4 regions of the Pantoea sp. NSTU24 genome follow, and region 3 is predicted to be linked to each of the others. Evidence: predicted binding sites of a transcription regulator. Region 3 holds the regulator's gene; each other region holds the start of a gene.
What was found. The regulator PurR, encoded in region 3, represses purine synthesis genes. The targets are predictions, from matches to a motif close to CANGCAAACGTTTGCNTG.
Positions count from the first base shown of each region.

Region 1: ACLHDD_RS15795 (NCS2 family permease) is a predicted target of PurR. The motif match lies at 1,980-1,997, and genes of this name have one in related genera.
Region 2: purL (phosphoribosylformylglycinamidine synthase) is a predicted target of PurR. The motif match lies at 1,674-1,691, and genes of this name have one in related genera.
Region 4: purH (bifunctional phosphoribosylaminoimidazolecarboxamide formyltransferase/IMP cyclohydrolase) is a predicted target of PurR. The motif match lies at 1,309-1,326, and genes of this name have one in related genera.

Region 1 covers NZ_JBKIWZ010000001.1:3,308,357-3,312,339, reverse strand. The annotation lists gene ACLHDD_RS15805 (acyltransferase) at 215-1,210, shown strand; gene yieH (6-phosphogluconate phosphatase) at 1,255-1,914, opposite strand; gene ACLHDD_RS15795 (NCS2 family permease) at 2,067-3,380, shown strand; partial or broken gene ACLHDD_RS15790 (4'-phosphopantetheinyl transferase family protein) at 3,418-3,983, opposite strand, start outside.
Region 2 covers NZ_JBKIWZ010000001.1:2,258,123-2,262,105, forward strand. The annotation lists gene purL (phosphoribosylformylglycinamidine synthase) at 1-1,588, opposite strand, end outside; gene mltF (membrane-bound lytic murein transglycosylase MltF) at 1,855-3,312, shown strand; gene tadA (tRNA adenosine(34) deaminase TadA) at 3,309-3,800, opposite strand; gene yfhb (phosphatidylglycerophosphatase C) at 3,864-3,983, opposite strand, start outside.
Region 3 covers NZ_JBKIWZ010000001.1:1,109,993-1,113,975, reverse strand. The annotation lists gene ACLHDD_RS05490 (C40 family peptidase) at 1-403, shown strand, start outside; gene ACLHDD_RS05485 (YnhF family membrane protein) at 448-537, opposite strand; gene purR (HTH-type transcriptional repressor PurR) at 819-1,844, shown strand; gene punR (DNA-binding transcriptional activator PunR) at 1,841-2,746, opposite strand; gene punC (purine nucleoside transporter PunC) at 2,854-3,983, shown strand, end outside.
Region 4 covers NZ_JBKIWZ010000001.1:3,488,571-3,492,553, reverse strand. The annotation lists rRNA gene ACLHDD_RS16590 (16S ribosomal RNA) at 1-841, opposite strand, end outside; gene purH (bifunctional phosphoribosylaminoimidazolecarboxamide formyltransferase/IMP cyclohydrolase) at 1,474-3,063, shown strand; gene purD (phosphoribosylamine--glycine ligase) at 3,083-3,983, shown strand, end outside.

The DNA.
Region 1 (3,983 bases), 2.2 Mb from region 3:
AGTGTGCACGCGCTTCGGTTAGATTAAAAAAAGAGGCCGACAGTATACCCTTTGACCGCGCGATGTGCAGCCGTAAATCCCAGCCGCTGCCGGGTCGTTCAGGCAGGGTTGTGCGCGGGTATACAGAGGGCTCCGAATCATGCTGACAGCAGTTGTTGGCCGGGTCGCATTTGACTACCCTTTTCCGCACGGACGCTATGCGCAAGAGGATGCCATGCCGCAGAAGATATACTGGATCGACAATTTACGCGCGGTTGCCTGCCTGATGGTGATCGTGATTCACACCACCACCTGGTATATCACCGGGCCGATGGCGGTGACCGGCACGACCTGGGATGTGGCGAATCTGCTGAATTCTGCCTCACGCGTCTGTGTGCCGCTGTTCTTTATGATCTCAGGCTACCTGTTCTTCGGCGAACGCAGCGCCCAGCCGCGCCATTTACTGCGGCTGGTACTCTGCCTGCTCTTTTACAGTGCTGTCAGCCTGGCTTATATCACCTGGCTGACGCCCATCAGCGAGGGGCGATCGATTCTGAAGATGCTGCAGAAGCCGGTTTTTTATCATCTGTGGTTTTTCTTTGCGCTGATCGGCATCTATCTGCTTTCGCCGCTGATTCAGGTCAAAAACGTGCAGGCGCGTTACGTGGCGCTGCTGGTGCTGGTGCTGGCGGTGCTCGCCAACCCCAATACGGTCAGCCAGTCGCTGGGGCCATTCCATTTTCTGCCGGTAAACCTCTATGTCAGCGGCGATACGATTTACTACCTGCTCTATGCGCTGCTGGGACGGGCTATCGGCAGCATGGAAACCCAGCGGCGCGGCCTGACGCCGCTGGCGGCCGGGCTGTTTATCGCCTGTGTAGCAGGCATTACGCTGGGTACGAAAAAGGCGCTGATCGTGAATGGGGCCTTTAACGATACATGGTATCTCTACTGCGGCCCGCTGGTGTTTATCGCCGCGCTCAGCCTGCTGGTCGTGTTCAAAAACAGCCTGAATCAGCGTACGCTGCCCGGATTTACCGTGATTGCGCGCTATTCACTGCCGATCTACGGCTTTCATGCCCTGTTCATTCACTATCTGCGCACAAATCATTACGATGATATGTCGCGGCCATGGCTCGACCTGCCGTGGGTATTCGGGCTGACGCTGGGCGGCAGCCTGCTGCTGGGCATGGCGCTGAAACGTCTTGATACCCGCCACCTGGTCAGCTGACCGCGTCGTGTTAACCGCCGCGGCTGTCGGCGGGCAGTGCCCTGTTACACCAGATCCCAGCCGTGGGCCCGCCACAGCGCAGGTAGCTGCGCCATGTCGTCGAAGCGTGTGATCAGCGGATGGTCCAGCTCGGGATTGTGCGGATCGGCACAGTAGTAATAGACCGGAATTCCGGCGGCGATACCGGCGCGGGCACCCGCTTCGGAGTCATCCACCAGGATGCAGCGCTCAATCGGCACCTGCATCTGCTCCGCGGCGTGGTACATCAGTTCCGGATCGGGTTTCCAGTGCAGAATGTCATAGCCGCTATAAAGGTGATCCTCAAACAGTGACAGCATGCCGGTTAAGCCCAGCGAGTGCTGCATCTTTTTGACGGTTCCATTTGAGACTACGCACACTGGCACCTTAATTTGCTCCACCAGCGCTTTCGCGCCCGCAATGGGTTGCAGATGCTGATCAAAGAGTCGCGCCACTTCCGCCCGGTAGGCAGTTTCCACCCTCTCCATCGGCAGCGTGACCTGATGCGCGTCGCCCACGTCACGAATGATGTCGTAGAGTTTGACACCTTTATACTTTTCAAACATCTGCTGCAGCGACAGCGTCAGGCCGTAACGGGCAAAGGTGTTAACGTAGGCCTGGGTGCAGAGCAACTCACTGTCTACCAGTGTGCCATCACAATCGAAAAAGACGCATTCTACAGACATCAGACTCTGTCCTTTGATTCAGGGGTATGCTCCACACTCTACCGTACTCAGCGCAGATTGCGAGACTGGCAACCGGTTGCGAAAAATCATTGTATTGCCCTGGTAAAATCGCCAGGATACGCGCCGATGATTTTTTCTTCTGGATGGACGGCATGAGCAAGCAAGGCGTTTTGCAGCGCATTTTCAGGCTGCAGGAACATGGCACCACGGTGCGTACCGAAGTGATTGCAGGTATCACCACCTTTCTGACGATGGTCTATATCGTCTTTGTCAATCCGCAGATCCTTGGCGTTGCCGGCATGGATACGCAGGCGGTATTTGTCACCACCTGTCTGATTGCCGCCTTCGGCAGCATTCTGATGGGACTGTTTGCCAATCTGCCTGTGGCACTCGCCCCCGCAATGGGGCTGAACGCCTTTTTTGCTTTTGTCGTGGTTGGGGCGATGGGCTATTCGTGGCAGGTCGGTATGGGCGCGATCTTCTGGGGTGCAGTTGGCCTGCTGATCCTGACGCTGCTGCGCGTCCGCTACTGGATGATAGCCAACATCCCGCTGAGTCTGCGCGTCGGCATTACTGCCGGTATTGGCCTGTTTATCGCCATGATGGGGCTGAAGAATGCCGGTATTATCGTGCCAAACCCCGATACCCTGGTGGCAGTAGGAAATCTGACCTCACACAGCGTGCTGCTGGGGGCGCTGGGCTTCTTTATTATCGCCATTCTGGCGTCACGCAATATCCACGCGGCGGTGCTGATCTCGATGGTGATTACCACCGCAATGGGCTGGATGGTGGGCGACGTGAAGTTCGTCGGCCTCTTCTCTGCGCCGCCCTCTGTCTCCTCCGTTGTCGGGCAGGTGGATATCAAAGGCGCGTTTAACATCGGTATGGCGGGCGTCATCTTCTCCTTTATGCTGGTTAATCTGTTCGACTCCTCCGGCACGCTGATTGGCGTAACGGACAAAGCCGGCCTGACCAACGAAAGCGGCACGTTTCCCCGAATGCAGCAGGCGCTTTATGTCGACAGCATCAGCTCGGTGAGTGGCGCGCTGGCAGGCACCTCCTCTGTAACGGCCTACATTGAGAGCTCTTCGGGTGTGGCGATTGGGGGACGCACCGGCCTGATGGCGGTTGTGACCGGCCTGCTGTTTTTACTGGTGACCTTCCTGTCGCCGCTGGCCGCGATGGTGCCTGGCTACGCGGCGGCGGGTGCGCTGATTTACGTTGGAGTATTGATGACGGCCAGCCTGTCACGCGTGCGCTGGGATGACTTAACGGAAGCCGTTCCGGCCTTTGTGACCGCCGCCATGATGCCGTTCAGTTTTTCGATCACCGAAGGCATCGCGCTGGGGTTCATCGCGTACTGCGTCATGAAGGCCGGCACCGGGCGCTGGCGTGAAATCAGCCCCTGCGTGGTGATCGTCGCCCTGCTGTTTGTGCTGAAGATTGTCTTTATCGACGCGCACTAATCCCGTTGATGGCCGCCACCTGCGGGTGGCGGCCTGCTCACGTTTCAGAATACAGCCTGCGTTCGCCAGGCAGGCTGGTCAGCCGCAGGGCATGCGGTCCGATATCAGGTTTCCCCATCTCAATTTCGCGTAGTGCGCGCCACTGAAAGTCACTGTCCATCTCCCACAGATGCAGGCGCTGGGTCGCCGATGACAGGGCACAGGACCAGACCAGCATGGGTTCTGCATCACACACGACCTGAATATCGGGATAGAGCGACGATCGCAGCCGCCCCGCTCCCGGCAACAGGCGCAGCGAATCAAGACCCTGCGCGACCTCACCCGTCAGCTTGAGAATGCTCTGGCGTAGTGTCCAGATCTGGGTCACCGCTTCCATAACATCCTGCTGGGCATTGATCCAGGCAAGCTCACCGGAGGTTAATGCCTGAATCAGCTGCGCCTGCGTCTGCCGGCTGCGTGCATGCACAATCTCCATATCCAGACCGGCCCGCCCCCCTCTTCTGCCAGCAGCACGCCCACCGTATTGCCGGTATAGGCAATGCTGAAATCGGGCAGGTCGCTGTCGGCAAACGCGGGTCGTCCGTTGTTCCGGATGACCAGGGG
Region 2 (3,983 bases), 1.1 Mb from region 3:
GGATGTCGCGCAGGTTGAAGCGGCCGCCGCGGCCACCGTCGCTGACCAGCTCCGGCATGGCGTTGGAGAGACCGCCAGCGCCCACGTCGTGGATAAACAGAATCGGGTTTTTGTCGCCCAGCTGCCAGCAGCGGTCGATCACTTCCTGACAGCGACGTTCCATCTCCGGGTTGTCGCGCTGCACTGAGGCGAAATCGAGATCGGCATCCGACTGACCCGAGGCCATTGATGAGGCCGCGCCGCCGCCCAGACCGATATTCATGGCCGGACCGCCCAGCACAACCAGCTTCGCGCCTACGGAGATTTCGCCTTTCTGCACATGGTCGGCACGAATATTACCGATACCACCCGCCAGCATGATCGGCTTGTGATAGCCGCGCAGTTCAGTGCCGTTGTGGCTGGTCACCTGCTCTTCATAAGTACGGAAGTAACCGTTCAGGGCAGGACGACCAAATTCGTTGTTAAACGCCGCACCGCCCAGTGGGCCCTCGGTCATGATCTCCAGCGCGCTGACGATGCGGGCTGGTTTGCCGAAGTCCTCTTCCCACGGCTGTTCGAAGCCCGGGATACGCAGGTCTGAAACCGAGAAGCCCACCAGGCCCGCTTTAGGCTTGGAGCCGCGTCCGGTTGCGCCCTCGTCACGGATTTCACCACCGGAACCGGTCGCCGCACCCGGCCATGGCGAGATCGCCGTCGGGTGGTTGTGCGTTTCAACCTTCATCAGGATGTGTGCGGCTTCCTGATGCCAGCGGTACTCATCTTCTCCGGCATCCGCAAAGAAGCGGCCCACCTCTGAGCCCTCCATAACGGCGGCGTTATCTTTATAGGCAGAAAGCACGTAGTCCGGCGTCTGCTCCATCGTATTCTTAATCATCTTAAACAGCGACTTTGGCTGCTTCTCGCCGTCAATCACCCAATCGGCGTTGAAGATCTTGTGACGACAGTGCTCCGAGTTCGCCTGAGCAAACATATAGAGTTCGATGTCGTTCGGATTACGGCCCAGGGCAGTAAACGCCGCCACCAGGTAGTCGATTTCATCGTCGGCCAGCGCCAGCCCCAGAGTGGTGTTTGCCTGAACCAGCGCCTCACGGCCTCTACCCAGCAGATCCACACTTTTCACCGGCTGCGGCGTATGGTGCGCAAAGAGCTGCTCAGCCTGTGCCAGATCGCTGAAGACCGTTTCCATCATTCGATCGTGCAGCAGCGTACCGAGCGTCTGCCACTGCGCTTCCGTCAGCTGCGGTGCCTGTACATAAAAGGCCAGGCCGCGCTCCAGACGACGCACCTGCGGCAGTCCGCAGTTGTGGGCGATATCGGTAGCTTTGGATGACCAGGGGGAAATGGTGCCGGGACGTGGCGTGACCAGCAGCAGACGCCCCTGCGGGACATGTTCAGCCAGAGAGGGACCATATTTCAGCAGGCGCTGCAGACGGCTCTGTTCGTCGGCGGTTAAGGGCGTGCTGACATCAGCAAAATGGATGTACTCAGCGTAAATATCACTCACCGGCAGATGAGCGTCCTGAAAGCGGGTCAGCAGTTTGTTTACACGAAATGCCGACAGGGCGGGCGAACCACGCAGAATTTCCATTAATAAGTCTCTCGTCAGGGCGCCGGGCGACGCAAATTGGGCGCAACAGGGAAAACGGGCCGTATTATAGAGAAAGCGACCTCGCGACGAAACCGTTTGCGCAGAATTTTTGGCGACCCGGATTTGCCTGAATTTTGCGCAAAAGCTGCTATAAAAGTTGCTCAGCGTCATTTTGTTGCGCAGAATGCCCCTCGCTCTGGGAGTTCAAAGAAGATAAATACTGCCTTTAAAAGACAGAGGCCTTAGAGCCAGCGAGAGATAACTATTTGAAACGCCTAAAATTTAATTATCTGTTTATCGGTCTGGTTGCCGTGCTGCTCGCGTTGGCTCTGTGGCCATCCGTGCCCTGGTATGGGGGCGGTCAGGACGCGATTTCACAGATCAAATCACGGGGAGTGCTGCGTGTCAGTACCATCAATTCCCCGTTAACTTACTACACAGTGAACCACTCTCCGGCCGGGATGGATTATGAGCTGGCAAAACGCTTTGCCGATTATCTGGGCGTTAAACTGAAGGTAACGGTTCGTCCTAACCTGAGCGACCTGTTTGACGATCTGGATGATGGCAAAGCTGATGTGCTGGCTGCGGGCCTGAACTACAACCGTGAGCGCCTGACCCGCTATCAGACCGGGCCGGGTTACTACAACGTTTCACAGCAGCTGGTCTACCGTGTGGATAAGCCACGGCCTAAAAACCTCGGTGATTTAAAGGGGCGGCTGACGGTCGCCTCCGGTTCAGCTTATCTCTCCACACTGAAGAGCGCGCGTTCCAGTCAGTTCCCCGATCTGGACTGGGCAATCGCCACCGATCAGAGTCCTAAAGCCCTGCTGGAAGCGGTGGCCGACGGCAAGCTGGATTATACGATTGGCGACTCCGTGACGATCGCCCTGCTGCAGCGCATTTATCCGCAACTGGCAGTAGCGTTCGATGTGACCGATGAAGAGCCGGTCACCTGGTATGTACGGCACAGCGACGATGACAGCCTGAATGCCGCGATGCTCGACTTCTTTAATGGTATGGGCGAGGAAGGGGCGATGGCGCGGCTGGAGGAGAAATATCTCGGCCATGTCGGCACCTTCGATTATGTGGATACCCGCACCTTCCTGCGCGCCATCGACAATACGCTGCCCGACATCAAACCGCTTTTTGAGAAGTATGCCACCAGCATCGACTGGCGGCTGCTGGCAGCGATCGCCTATCAGGAGTCGCACTGGAATCCTCAGGCCACCTCACCGACCGGCGTGCGCGGCATGATGATGCTGACCCGCAACACCGCCGACAGTCTGGACGTGGGCGACCGGACCGATCCGGAACAGAGCATTCGCGGCGGCAGCCAGTACCTGCAGGATATGATGTCGAAGGTGCCGCAGACCATCCCGGAAGATGAGCGCATCTGGTTTGCGCTGGCGGCTTATAACATGGGCTATGCCCACATGCTGGATGTGCGCAAGCTGACGGCCCGCCAGGGCGGTAATCCCGACAGCTGGGCAGATGTGAAGCTGCGTCTGCCGATGCTGAGTCAGAAGCGCTACTACGCGCAGACGACGTATGGTTACGCACGCGGACACGAAGCCTATAACTATGTGGAGAATATCCGCAAATATCAGATAAGCCTGGTGGGCTACCTGCAGGAGCAGGAGAAGCGCCTGGCGCGGCAGGCCGAAGTGCAGGCGGAGCTGGCCAGGGGCTATCCGGCGGTCGAACCTGCGATCGCCATGAACTAACCCTGGCGCTGCGCCTGACGCAGCGCTTTTTTCTGCTCGCGACGCATACGGAAGAAGTCGCTCAGCATCGCGGCACACTCCTCCGCCAGCACGCCACTGTGAAGCTCAACCTGATGGTTCATGCCGGGATGGCCGAGCACATCCAGCAGCGACCCCGCCGCCCCGCTTTTAATATCGTGGGCTCCATAAACCAGCCGGGTAATACGGCTGTGTACCATCGCACCCGCGCACATCACACACGGCTCCAGCGTGACATAGAGCGTGGTATCCAGCAGACGATAATTTTCCAGTACCTTGCCGCCCTGCCGCAGTGCCATAATCTCCGCATGCGCCGTAGGGTCGTGCTGTCCAATGGGCCGGTTCCACCCTTCCCCTATCACCCGATCATTCTGCACCAGCACGGCACCGACCGGCACCTCGCCCTGCGCCCAGGCACGGCGCGCCAGGTCAAGCGCATGGCGCATCCAGTATTCATCTTGTTGTTTCATGCAGACCACTCCGGGCGACTGAAAAGCGGCGCATTATAGCGATCTCCTCCTGCCTGTCGAAACTTATTCCAGCTGCTGCAGCTCACCCGCGGGCGTCACGCGCCAGCGATGCTGACAGAAAAACAGCAGCGGGTTGTCCTGCTTGCTGTCGCTGTAACCGCTATAAAGCTGCAATGGCGTGCC
Region 3 (3,983 bases):
GAAAGCGCGTGAAACGGCGATGACAAAGCTGATGGGCCAGCTGGGTAAACCCTATCAGTGGGGCGGAACATCACCGCACACGGGTTTCGACTGCAGTGGCCTGGTCTGGTACGCCTACAAAGATCTGGTGAAGTTTAAGATCCCACGCACCGCGAACGAGATGTACCACCTGCGTGATGCCGCGCCGATCAAGCGTGAATCACTGGAGAAAGGGGACCTGGTCTTCTTCCGCATTAATGGCCGCGGCACCGCCGATCATGTCGGTGTTTACCTGGGCGACGGCAAGTTTATTCAGTCGCCACGTACCGGCAAAGATATTCAGATTAGCGCCTTAGGGGAAGATTACTGGCAGCGTCACTACATCGGTGCCCGCCGGGTTATGACGCCGAAAACTATCCGCTGAACCGCAACACAGCCAAAAAAAGCCGGGAAAGTCCCGGCTTTTTTTTAGTGCAGAATGGCGGTAAAACTAAAGGCCACAATCATCAGCAGACAGCCAACGGTGGTCATTAACGCCAGTTTGAGATCGGAACTCATTGCTCACCTCTTAACCTTACTGTTTTCAGGGTTACTCCATTTTCCCACAGGATACGGTAAAAATCTCGTTTTATCCGCCCAGCCTTGTTAGAATCCCGCTTTCGTTGCGCAACGCGCGCAACGCTGATTCCGTTTGCGCATCTTTTCAGGCGTGTTTACCTCCGCCAGCGGCTGTTCAGCCGCCATAAACGCGGCATTTTTGCGAAAAATTCCCTGAGCATACGCAAACGTTTAACATTAAGCTTATCATAGCGTTAGATAAGCACTGGAGTCCGATTCTCATGGCAACAATAAAAGATGTGGCAAAACGCGCTGGCGTCTCCACAACCACCGTTTCGCACGTCATTAACAAAACCCGCTTTGTCGCTGAAGAGACGCGTGATGCGGTCTGGCAGGCGATTAAAGAACTGCACTACTCGCCGAGCGCCGTGGCACGCAGCCTGAAAGTGAACCACACCCGCACGCTGGGGCTTCTGGCTACCTCCAGCGAAGCGCCCTACTTCGCTGAAATTATCGAAGCCGTTGAGAATCACTGCTTTGATAAAGGCTACACGCTGATCCTGGGTAATGCGCATAACGATCTGCAAAAGCAGCGCGCCTATCTCAGTATGATGGCGCAGAAGCGCGTAGACGGCCTGTTGGTGATGTGCTCCGAATACCCGGACGACCTGCTGCAGATGCTGGAAGAGAACCGTAATATCCCGATGGTGGTGATGGACTGGGGCGAATCCCGCGCTGATTTCACCGACACAGTGCTGGACAATGCCTTCCAGGGCGGTTATCTGGCTGGCCGCTATCTGATTGAACGCGGACACCGTGATATCGGGGCTATCCCCGGCCAGATGGAGCGTAATACCGGTGGCGGCCGCCATGCCGGTTTCCTGAAAGCGCTGGAAGAAGCAGGTATTCAGCCACGGGACGAATGGATTGTTCAGGGTGACTTTGAGCCGGAATCAGGCTATCAGGCAATGCAGCAGATCCTGTCGCAGAAACAGCGTCCTACAGCGGTGTTCTGTGGCGGCGACATCATGGCGATGGGCGCGATTTGTGCTGCCGATGAGATGGGGCTGCGCGTTCCTCAGGATATTTCGGTGATCGGATATGACAATGTGCGCAACGCGCGCTATTTCGCACCAGCCCTGACCACCGTTCATCAGCCAAAAGCCCAGTTGGGTGAAAAAGCGCTGGATATGCTGCTGGACCGTATCACCAGCAAACGCGAAGTGTCGCAAACCATTGAGGTTCACCCGACGCTGATCGAACGTCGTTCCGTCGCCGACGGCCCGTTCCGCGACTACCGACGTTAATCTTCGCTTAACCACTCCTGATTAAGCGTCTGTGCATCACCCAGATAGCTGAGCAACCAGCCTGTCGCGGGTGATGCACGATCTTCTGCCCAGCTGACGCAGCAGGGACTGTCCGGAAAGGGAACCGGCAGCGTCAGCTCGGCCAGATCGCCGCTGTCGAGCAGTGGCCTGGCCAGATGACCGGGCACCATCGCCACACACAATCCAGCCTGCACACACTCCAGCCCGGTCTGCCACTCCGGCACGACCAGCCTGCGCTGATTATCCAGCGTCCACGTCATGCGGCGCGGCAACGCCCGCGAGGTGTCTTCCAGTACCAGTGACGGCCAGCTGCGCAGTGTGTCATCATCGATCTGGCTTGCCTGCGTCAGAGGATGATCGGGCGCGACTACGCAGCGCCAGTTCAGTGTGCCCATATCGCGGAAGGCAAAACGTCCGCCTACCGGTATGGCCTGAGTGGCGCCAATCGCGATCTCCACCCGCCCATCAGCCAGTGCATCCCAGACACCATTAAACACTTCATAGCTGATGCTCAGCTCCATGTCCGGAAAGTGGCGATAGAAATCTTTGACCAGCTGACGGGTACGCTGAGGCTTGGCGATACGGTCAACGGCAATACTCAGCTGGCCGCGCCAGCCATTCGCCAGCTGCTGACACTGTCTGCGGGTAGCGAGCATTTTTTTGATGACGCTGCGCCCTTCGCGCACAAAATGTTCCCCAGCCGGAGTCAGTACCACTTCCCGATGCTGACGTTCAAACAGCGGGACTGCCAGCCACTGCTCGAGCTGGCGCACGGTGTAGCTGATGGCAGAGGGCACCCGATGCAACTCCTGGGCTGCCGCGCTGAAACTGCCTCCGCGGGCTACCGCGTCAACCACCTCTAATGCATATTCGGACCACATAATCAGCCTTCAAAAATTTTAACAGCAATCGGCAAATATTAGCGTTTCACAGCAGCGAGCGCACCTTTTACACTCTGCCGCGTTTATCCTGCAACCCTGAGAATCAGATGTTATCGAACAAAGGATTTATGCCCTATCTTGCCCTGCTGAGTATGCTGGGCTTTCTGGCTACGGATATGTACCTGCCCGCATTCGGTGCGATGCAGCAGACTTTTAACACCTCACCCGGACTGATCAGCGCCAGTATGAGTCTCTTTCTGGCGGGCTTCGCCTGTGGTCAGCTTTTCTGGGGTCCGCTCTCGGACAGGATTGGCCGCAAGCCAGTTCTGCTGGCCGGCCTCGCGCTGTTTGCCGTTGGCTGCGCCGGCATGCTGTGGGTCAGCGATATCTCTCTGATGCTGGTACTGCGTTTCGTTCAGGCGATTGGTGTCTGTGCCGCTGCCGTGAGCTGGCAGGCGCTGGTGATAGATCGCTATCCTGCCGCCCGCGCCAGCAAAGTGTTTGCCACCATCATGCCGCTGGTCGCCCTTTCCCCGGCCCTGGCGCCGTTGCTGGGTGCCTGGCTGATCGGTCACTTCCACTGGCGGTCCATTTTTCTGGTACTGACGCTGATTGCGGTCGCGCTGATCCTGGTGACCTTACGTCTGCCCACCGCACGTAAGGCTGCGGAAGAGAAAAAATCCCAGCCCGGCTTCTTTACGCTGCTTAAATCAGGCCTCTACCGCGGCAATGTGCTGATCTACTCCGCCTGCTCTGCCAGCTTTTTCGCGTGGCTGACCGGTTCCCCCTTTATCCTGGCGGATCTGGGCCTTTCGCCCGCCGATATCGGCCTGAGCTATGTGCCGCAAACGCTCGCTTTTCTGATGGGTGGTTTTGGCTGTCGTGCCTTGCTCAACCGCTTTAATGGCGCACAGCTCCTGCCTGTGCTGCTGGGAATTTACAGCCTGAGCATTCTGGCCCTGTTCGCCGTAGCGCTTGCAGGCAACAGCACCCTGGCTGGGCTGATGGTGCCCTTCTGCGGCATGGCGCTGGCAAACGGCGCAATCTACCCGATTGTAGTCGCCAGTGCGCTGATGCCGTTCCCGCACGCCACCGGTAAAGCGGCCGCGCTGCAGAATACGCTGCAGCTGGGACTCTGCTTCATCGCCAGCCTGGCCGTGTCGGCGGGCTTAACCCAGCCCCTGTTTACCACTACACTGATCATGACGATAACGATCCTGCTCGCGCTGATCGGTTA
Region 4 (3,983 bases), 2.4 Mb from region 3:
GGGCACAGCCTCCAAGTCGACATCGTTTACGGCGTGGACTACCAGGGTATCTAATCCTGTTTGCTCCCCACGCTTTCGCACCTGAGCGTCAGTCTTCGTCCAGGGGGCCGCCTTCGCCACCGGTATTCCTCCAGATCTCTACGCATTTCACCGCTACACCTGGAATTCTACCCCCCTCTACGAGACTCAAGCCTGCCAGTTTCAAATGCAGTTCCCAGGTTAAGCCCGGGGATTTCACATCTGACTTAACAGACCGCCTGCGTGCGCTTTACGCCCAGTAATTCCGATTAACGCTTGCACCCTCCGTATTACCGCGGCTGCTGGCACGGAGTTAGCCGGTGCTTCTTCTGCGGGTAACGTCAATCGGCGCGGTTATTAACCGCACCGCCTTCCTCCCCGCTGAAAGTACTTTACAACCCGAAGGCCTTCTTCATACACGCGGCATGGCTGCATCAGGCTTGCGCCCATTGTGCAATATTCCCCACTGCTGCCTCCCGTAGGAGTCTGGACCGTGTCTCAGTTCCAGTGTGGCTGGTCATCCTCTCAGACCAGCTAGGGATCGTCGCCTAGGTGGGCCATTACCCCGCCTACTAGCTAATCCCATCTGGGTTCATCCGATAGTGAGAGGCCCGAAGGTCCCCCTCTTTGGTCTTGCGACGTTATGCGGTATTAGCCACCGTTTCCAGTGGTTATCCCCCTCTATCGGGCAGATCCCCAGACATTACTCACCCGTCCGCCACTCGTCACCCAAGGAGCAAGCTCCTCTGTGCTACCGTCCGACTTGCATGTGTTAGGCCTGCCGCCAGCGTTCAATCTGAGCCATGATCAAACTCTTCAATTTAAAGTTTGATTTGCTGCAACCAGTGCAGCGATGCTCATCTGTAAAACGTCATAATGAATGTCATTATGTGTTCACTCGTGAGACTTGATATTTTTTTGCGTCCGGAGACGCTGATATCAATCCTGCGAGTGCCCACACAGATTGTCTGATAAATTGTTAAAGAGCAGCGCGAACAGTGCGTTAGCGTCCTGTCGCGAGGTGGCGTATATTACGCTTTCCTCCTTCAGAGTCAACCTCTTTTTCAGAAGTTTTTCTCCGGCGGGTCAGTCTCCTGAACCTCTCAGCACGCTTCCCGTTGCCGGTGTGCCGTGTCGATGGATGCGCATTATAGGGAGTTGTTCCGGCGGCGCAACCCATAAATTGCATAAAAAAGCGTGTTCGCTGCATTCCACAGCAAAAGCCGCTGTTATACGCAGTTACACACAATGTTATCCACACTCACCGGCGTAATAAATTTAGACGAGCATCACGCAAACGTTTTCGCTACAATGCCGGGCATCGTTACGGATACCCCTTTTCGGGGCGTTACCTGAGGTTTTTAATTTTTTACTTCTTATAGAGAAGCGAAAAACATGCTAAAGCCTGATGTAACGCTCTTATATACGCGAAACAAAGCCAAGGGATAAACCACCATGCAACAACCTCGTCCTGTACGCCGCGCCTTGCTCAGTGTTTCTGATAAAGCCGGTATCCTCGAATTTGCTCAGGCGCTCTCCCACCGCGGTGTCGAACTGCTCTCTACAGGTGGCACCGCTCGCCTGCTGGCGGAAGCGGGTCTGGCTGTCACAGAAGTCTCTGACTACACCGGCTTCCCGGAAATGATGGATGGACGCGTTAAAACCCTGCATCCGAAAGTGCATGGCGGCATTTTAGGTCGTCGCGGCCAGGATGATGCCATCATGGCGCAGCATGACATCAGCCCAATCGACATGGTGGTCGTTAACCTTTATCCCTTTGCACAGACGGTTGCCCGTGAAGGTTGCTCACTGGAAGATGCCGTAGAGAATATCGATATCGGTGGCCCGACGATGGTGCGCTCGGCTGCCAAGAACCATAAGGATGTGGCTATCGTGGTCAGCAGTGGCGACTACGAGGCGATCATCGCTGAGATGGATGCCCACGAAAATGGCCTGACGCTTGAGACCCGTTTTGACCTGGCGATTAAGGCGTTTGAACATACCGCCTCGTACGACAGTATGATCGCTAACTACTTCGGCAGCCTGGTGCCCGCCTATCACGGCGAACGTCATCAGCCCGCCGGTCGCTTCCCCCGTACTCTGAATCTGAACTTCATCAAGAAGCAGGATATGCGCTACGGCGAAAACAGCCATCAGGATGCCGCCTTCTATATAGAAGAGAACATTGCTGAAGCGTCGGTAGCGACGGCGCAGCAGGTTCAGGGCAAGGCGCTCTCCTATAATAATATTGCTGACACAGACGCGGCGCTGGAGTGTGTGAAAGAGTTCAGCGAGCCTGCCTGCGTTATCGTCAAGCATGCCAACCCCTGCGGCGTGGCAACCGGTGACAGTCTGCTGTCAGCTTATGATCGCGCTTACCAGACCGACCCGACCTCCGCATTCGGTGGCATCATCGCCTTTAACCGTGAGCTGGATGAAGCCACAGCGCAGGCGATTATCAGTCGCCAGTTCGTCGAGGTGATCATCGCACCGGCCGTTTCCGAGGCAGCGCTGAAAATCACTGCCGCCAAGCAGAACGTCCGTGTGCTGATCTGCGGTCAGTGGCAGAACCGCACGGCTGCGCTGGATTTCAAACGCGTAAATGGCGGCCTGCTGGTTCAGGATCGCGATCTTGGTATGGTCGACGCCAGCCAGCTGCGCGTGGTGAGCAAGCGTCAGCCGTCAGAGCAGGAGCTGCGTGATGCTTTGTTCTGCTGGAAGGTCGCCAAGTTTGTGAAATCGAATGCCATCGTTTATGCACGTGACGGCATGACTATCGGTATCGGCGCCGGGCAGATGAGTCGCGTCTACTCGGCTAAGATTGCGGGTATCAAAGCCGGTGATGAAGGTCTGGAAGTCAAAGGCTCGGCGATGGCTTCGGATGCGTTCTTCCCCTTCCGCGACGGTATTGATGCTGCAGCCGCCGTCGGTGTGAGCTGTGTGATCCAGCCTGGCGGCTCTATCCGCGATGAAGAAGTGATTGCCGCCGCAGATGAGCATGGCATTGCCATGATCTTCACCGACATGCGTCATTTCCGCCATTAATCACTCCGGAGAGTAACAGATGAGAATTTTAGTAATCGGCAATGGCGGACGTGAACATGCGCTGGCCTGGAAAGCCGCTCAGTCGCCGCTGGCGGAAACCGTGTTCGTTGCACCGGGTAACGCCGGAACGGCACTGGAGCCGGCACTGCAGAATGTCGCCATCAGTGCGACCGATATCCCTGCCCTGCTTGAGTTTGCACAGCGCGAAAAGATCGATCTGACAATCGTCGGGCCGGAAGCGCCGCTGGTGATTGGCGTGGTCGATGCCTTCCGTGAGGCCGGACTCAATATCTTTGGCCCTACCCAGGCCGCAGCACAGCTGGAAGGTTCGAAAGCCTTTACCAAGGACTTCCTGGCGCGTCATCAGATCCCCAGCGCCGCTTACCAGAATTTCACTGAAGTCGAGCCGGCGCTGGCCTGGCTGCGCGAGAAAGGCGCACCCATCGTCATTAAGGCTGACGGCCTGGCCGCGGGTAAAGGCGTGATTGTGGCGATGACGCTGCAGGAAGCTGAAGAGGCGGTGCAGGATATGCTGGCCGGTAACGCCTTTGGCGATGCCGGACACCGTATCGTGATCGAAGAGTTCCTTGAAGGCGAAGAAGCCAGCTTTATCGTGATGGTCGATGGCGAGCATGTGCTGCCGATGGCTACCAGCCAGGACCATAAACGTGTGGGCGATGGCGACACCGGACCGAATACCGGCGGAATGGGCGCTTACTCACCGGCTCCGGTAGTGACGGATGAGATCCACCAGCGCGTCATGGATCAGGTTATCTGGCCGACCGTGCGTGGCATGGCCGCTGAAGGCAACGTCTACACCGGTTTTCTCTATGCCGGCCTGATGATCGATCACACCGGCCAGCCGAAAGTGATCGAATTCAACTGTCGCTTTGGCGATCCGGAAACACAGCCGATCATGC